DNA from 2 places in the Paenibacillus sp. FSL H7-0442 genome. Region 1 is predicted to be linked to the other one. Evidence: riboswitches for the same ligand, from Rfam matches in the RefSeq annotation. Region 1 holds a riboswitch; the other holds the start of a gene.
What was found. Region 1 has a riboswitch for thiamine pyrophosphate ahead of tenA (thiaminase II). Riboswitches for the same ligand answer to the same signal wherever they lie in the genome.

Region 1 (3,149 bases):
CTGTTGCTTCCTGTGGCAGCGGATATACGCCGTGGACCCCTAAGGTGTTCTGTACAGTAATGGCCGTAATAGCTGACATGCCGTATACGCCAAGCTCTTGAAAGGTTTTGAGATCGGCTTGAATTCCGGCCCCGCCGCCACTGTCTGAGCCGGCAATCGTCAGTGCTCTGGGTACACGAGTGTCTGTCATCGCGCACCACCTGCTGTAGTTGTTCCAGCTTCACGGATCGTGACATGCCCCTCTAGCGAACCAGTATGTAGTTTGGCGAGCTCGTCGAGAAAGGCAATCTGGAAGCTGCCTGGCCCTAGCTCTGCGGTACGTGCTGCGGCTCGGGAAGCTGCTGCACTGTAAAATGCCAAGCCTGCTGTACCTGCGAGCAGCAGGTTGGGTTCAACAGCTGCAAAGGCACCTAACACAGAGGTCAGCAGGCAGCCTGCTCCGGTTACCTTCGTGAGCAGTACGTCTCCGCCGCTTATCATTCGTGCTTCGGCCCCATCGGTGATGACGTCTTCTTTTCCAGTGATGACAACCATTGTATTGAGCACTCGAGCAGCCCGAATTGCCAGATCGACATGGCCGCTGTCAGCACTGTCACCAGCATCTACGCCTTTAATCTCACGCGCTTCTCCAACAAGATGCGCGACTTCGGCCGCGTTGCCTCGTACCAAGGAGATTTTGACTTCATTCAGGATTCGCAGTGCAGACTCGGTTCTAAAGCTTGTTGCTCCCGCACCGACCGGATCTAGCAGGACTGGAACACCGTGTGCATTTGCTGATTGTCCAGCAATGATCATGGCATCCACCAGTTCGCGGTTCAGCGTACCGATGTTTAATACGACGGCTCCCGCTATTTTTGCCATGTCTGCTACTTCCTCGGGTGCATAGGCCATCACTGGGGAGGCACCCAATGCATACAGGCCGTTGGCGGTAAAGTTGGTGACTACCACATTGGTGATATTGTGAACGAGGGGTTTGCTATTTTGTACCTTCGTTAGGAGATCCGAATAACTTTTTTCCCATGTACTCATCATGATTATCCTCTCTATAGTTGGTGGTTTAACAGGACATTAACCGTACTTCACTCATCGAATTGACAGGCTGACTATTCCAAGACCGCTGCCTGCATCTGGACCGGCCATTCTTCCTGCTTATAAGCCATGTCCCAGAACTTATATTCCAGCTGGCAGCTCAGTATAAAATGCTCAATCATCCGCTCCCGCTCAGCAGCCGTTGCCCCTTCCGCCCAAGCATCTACACGTTCTCGGAACTTGAGTGTTGTATCATCAAGCTGGTCTCCATAAAAGCCAATCCATTCATAGAACGGATGGGACTTATCCGGCTTTACTTCATCTAGCAGCCTGCGGCCAATCTCGGCATACGTCCACATACATGGCAGCAGCACAGCCAAGATCTCGCCCAGGTTGCCCTCATGCGCAACCGTCAGCATGTGCCGGATATAGTGATGAGCCGACGGAGCGAGCGGATATCCCTGCAATTCTTCATAGGTCACCCCTGCGACAGCACAGAAATTTTGATGCGGATGAACCTCGCTGTGGAGAATAAAAGAGATTTGTTCATTAAATACATCCATGTCCTCCCGATTCGTGCATTTGGAGATTGCGATGCCGTATATCCGCATGTAGGCGTTCAAATATTCAAAGTCCTGTTTTACATAGTGAATCAGCTGTCCCCTTGTCAAACTTCCTTCAGCAATACCTCTCACAAAGGGATGCTCAAAAATCGCTTGAAAAATGCCGTCCGCCTGCCGACGGAGTTCTTGTGTAAAACTCAATTTCGCCACCTCCATAAAATTGAAGAGCAAGAAGTCCTGTAAGAATATAATTCCGGAACAACGCTAAAAAGCCGCCCCAGAAAAATGGAGCGGCTTCAACAATAGGCCCAATACGCAAAAAACGCTTGAAACCTTATATACGAAGGCTCCACTTTCCTACGCTAGTACGAACTAGATCAGGTTCAAAGGGTCCAAGATACGTTCTTGTCTCAGCCATAGCGGCTCCCCTAGTGGACTTCTATTCTTTTGACTATTACTGTACATACGTTCATACGCTATGTCAAACATGTCTATCTGGTCAAGGGCCAAACGACAGAGCTGAAGTTCGCTTCCGAGAGGGAAAAAGGCGCTGGAGAAGATCAGTTCCGTCTACACGAAGGAATTCGCGGCAGGCTCCAATGTCTAAATAATCAGCATTTATACCAATAGAGAAATCAGTACTGGGAGTGTAACGAGCGATATGACAGCACTGATGACAAAGGAGGAGGCTGTTTCTGATTCCAGGCTTTCAAAACGGGTGGCGATCATAGCAGCGACTGCTGAACCCGGGAAGGAAACGAGCAGAACTGCCTTCACAGTATCTGCAGACGACAGACCGCATAGGTAGGCGATCAGCAGCATTAATAAAGGCTGTACAATTGTTTTTAACAGTGCGATGGCAAAGGCACTTACACTAAAACTAATGTTGCGTACGCCAATGGTCACTCCGACAGCGAATAAAGCGGCCCCGGACGTAATGTCTCCGATTTGATTCAACGATTTGTTCAACAAATCCGGTGAATGGAAGCCGAACAAGGTCAAAATTACACCAATCAGTGGAACCAGCGCCAGCGGTTCTTTTAATCCATGAAGAATGGAGTCCCAGATTAACCTTCCGAGGTGACCGTTCCGTTCTTTGCCTGAATTCCTGCTGGCTACGGTAGCTATAATGGTAGCCGCCGGGTCAAGGACGGCATTGACTACGATCCCGGTAAGCGCAATCGGAATGGCGACAGCAGCGGAACCGTAGATGGCTCCAAGCACAGGAATGCCCATAAAAGCAAAGGTCGGCTGTGCCGAGTTCAAAGCAAACATGGCGGCATCCTTGACCGACTGCTTCCCCGCAAAGCGGGACAGTAGAAGGAGAACGGTAAAAAAGCCGACAATGCCAATGAACAGGGCCAGCAGGAATGGCCATTGCTCGATGAGCGCTTTCCTGTCCGTTGTCGTAATACCGATGAATAGATGCGCAGGTAGTGCAAATTTGGTAACGAGCGCATTTAGGGTTTTGGAGGAAGAGGCATCAAAGCTTTTGTAATGCCCCGCTAACCACCCTAAAATAATAACGAAAAAAATCGGCACCAAAATATACAAGAT
Region 2 (3,149 bases), 2.2 Mb from region 1:
CTTTTTTTGATTCATGCGTTCCTAAACTCACACATTCGTTTTACTGACCGCCATCCCGATACTGCTCTGCCTTCTCACGCATCCCAGCGGCCACTGCTTCTTCGGTGTTCAGCCCCTTATCCGCTGCATAGGCGCGAATGTCCTGCGTGATGCGCATACTACAAAATTTTGGGCCGCACATCGAGCAAAAATGTGCTTCCTTGGCTCCCTCTGCTGGTAGCGTTTCATCATGGTAGGACAAGGCCCGCTCGGGATCAAGCGACAGATTGAACTGATCCCGCCAGCGGAACTCAAAGCGTGCCTTGGACAAAGCATCATCCCGCTGCTGCGCCCGTGGATGGCCCTTCGCCAGATCGGCAGCATGTGCCGCAATTTTGTAGGTAATGACACCCTCACGGACATCATCCTTATTCGGAAGACCCAAATGCTCCTTAGGCGTAACATAGCACAGCATGGACGTCCCGAACCAACCGATCATCGCCGCCCCGATGGCTGAGGTAATATGATCATATCCGGGGGCAATATCCGTCGTGAGCGGTCCCAAGGTATAGAAAGGAGCTTCCTTACAAATCTCCATTTGTAAATCCACATTCTCTTTGATTTTATGCATAGGGACATGTCCCGGCCCCTCAATCATGACCTGAACATCATGCTTCCATGCGATTTGCGTTAGCTCGCCCAACGTTTCCAGCTCTGCAAACTGTGCTTCATCATTCGCATCATAGATACTACCTGGACGTAGACCATCCCCGAGAGAAAAGGCCACATCATAGGCTTTCATAATTTCGCAGATTTCTTCAAAATGTGTATACAAAAAATTCTCCTGATGGTGCGCAAGGCACCAGGCTGCCATGATCGACCCGCCACGGGACACAATTCCCGTCATTCTATTCGCCGTCATCGGTATATACCGCAGCAATACACCCGCATGAATTGTAAAATAGTCCACTCCCTGCTCCGCCTGCTCGATCAGCGTATCGCGATACAACTCCCACGTCAGCGCTTCTGCTTCGCCGTTCACCTTTTCAAGTGCCTGATACAGCGGCACAGTTCCAATCGGTACAGGAGAATTCCGAATGATCCATTCACGTGTGGTATGGATATTACGGCCTGTGGATAGGTCCATAACTGTATCCGAGCCCCAACGCACAGCCCAGGTCATTTTCTCCACTTCCTCCTCAATCGAGGAGGTAACCGCAGAATTACCAATGTTCGCATTGATCTTCACGTGAAAATGACGCCCAATGACCATCGGCTCACTTTCCGGGTGATTGATATTCGAAGGCAAAATGGCTCGTCCAGCCGCCAATTCCTGCCGTACAAACTCAGGCTCCACCCCTTCGCGGATCGCCGCAAATTCCATTTCGGGCGTAATGATCCCTTGCCGTGCATAATGCATTTGCGTCACTGTACGACCTTGCGAAGCACGAAGCGGACGGTTGGTCACGCCGGGAAATTCAACTGTCTCCCGTTTGGAGCCAGGTTTCAGTCCATTATCCTCCGGTTTGACGGCGCGTCCCTCGTAAGCCTCCACATCGCCCCGTTCCAGTGCCCAAGCTCGCCGTAATGGAGGCAGGCCCTGACGGATATCGACCTGATAGGCTTCGTCAGTCATGGGACCGCTCGTATCGTACACACGCAATGGCTCATGATGCTCCGTGCCCTGCGGCGTATGTGTAGGATGAAGAGCAATTTCCCGCTCTGGGACGGCAATGTCCGGCCGCGAGCCTTGAATATATACCTTACGGCTCCCTGGAAAGGGCGTTACCCCACTGGCTTGCTCCCCGTTTGTCTTCTCTACCCCAACTTCCCTTGTTCCTGCCAACCTTACTTCTGCTGATTTAAATTCTGTTCCTTTTGTTCCTTCTACTTCTGTCGGCTTCATTGTCCATTCCTCCTGTTTCGATGAAATGACACACCGATCCGGAACCATTCCCAGGGTGGCGCTGATCTATGCAAAAAAGCCGGTTCCCGAGGGAACCGGCTAATCTAACGAGGCAGCTATCCAGACCGTGCACATGTGGAATAATCCTATTCCAATGCGTCACCGTAGACAGCAGCTGCGTATACATTTCAATGGCCGATTACTTCCCTACGCTGGTATGATCCAGATCAGGTGCAAAGGGTCCGGAATCTTACACGATTCCATCTCAGCCCGGCATTACAGGCTCCCCCAGTAACTGCGATACTTCTATTCACATGAGGCGGACATAACAGACATCCCGCCATCCTTATCAGACTACTTCAAATTTATGGCTTTGGCAACCCTTCTAGGTTTCATTTAGCAAGAAGACGCTCCTCATCAAATCACTTTGCTTGCTTCAACTGCATTCATTCTTGTTACGGAAGCATAAGCCCCATTTCCTTCGCCGCTTCGATCAAAATCGGAGCAAAGTCATGTAGCGTCTCGGGTGCAAGCCGACTGACCGGACCGGATACAGATAAAGCCGCAGTGACCTGTCCCTTCCGGTTCACAATTGGTGCTGCCACAGCAGCGGCCCCTGGCTCCCGTTCTTCATAGCTGGTCGCATAGCCCTTCTCGCGAATGTCCTGCAGCTGGGCTTTATAGACCTCCGCGTCTACCGAGGGCGGCCATTCATTCCCGCTTAGCAGGGCTTCCAGCTCCTGCGGCGGCATAAAGGCAGCCAGCACCTTACTGGAGGCTCCTACAGCCAGCGGCATACGCGCACCCACAGGCGCAACCCTGCGGATCGCCTGATTGCTCTGCACGGCTTGTATGCGAATACGCATGCTGCCGTCCCGTAAGTACAAGCTGACCGTTTCGCCCAGACGGTCACGCAGTCCTTCCATTGCAGGCTGTAACAACACCGCCGGCTCGTCACTTTGGGACAAATGTGTGGATAGCTCCCAAATGCGGAAGCCAAGTCGATATTTTTCCGTTTCGGCATTCCGAACGACAAAGCCCCGATCCTCCAACGTAGTCAGCAGCCGATGAACCGTGCTTTTATGTAGACCAATTTTGGAGGCAATCTCCGTTAGGCCAAGATCCGAATCTGCGGTAAAACACAGCAATATATCAAGTGCACGCTCTACAGCGCGAACGGTTAATTTACGGTCTTCCATTCGTGAACCGCTCCTCTTGTATCCATATTCGTTTCACACTATGAAACATGGTTACATAAATTATA

Region 2: it holds a riboswitch for thiamine pyrophosphate, as region 1 does, so the genes downstream of both, thiC (phosphomethylpyrimidine synthase ThiC) here and tenA (thiaminase II) in region 1, are expected to answer to the same signal.

Annotation. Positions count from the first base shown of each region.
Region 1 covers NZ_CP151963.1:4,407,441-4,410,589, reverse strand. The annotation lists gene thiD (bifunctional hydroxymethylpyrimidine kinase/phosphomethylpyrimidine kinase) at 1-190, opposite strand, end outside; gene thiM (hydroxyethylthiazole kinase) at 187-1,029, opposite strand; gene tenA (thiaminase II) at 1,104-1,793, opposite strand; TPP riboswitch at 1,930-2,032, opposite strand; gene MHH57_RS19360 (AEC family transporter) at 2,211-3,149, opposite strand, start outside.
Region 2 covers NZ_CP151963.1:832,146-835,294, reverse strand. The annotation lists gene thiC (phosphomethylpyrimidine synthase ThiC) at 41-1,885, opposite strand; TPP riboswitch at 2,073-2,185, opposite strand; gene MHH57_RS03690 (IclR family transcriptional regulator) at 2,341-3,084, opposite strand.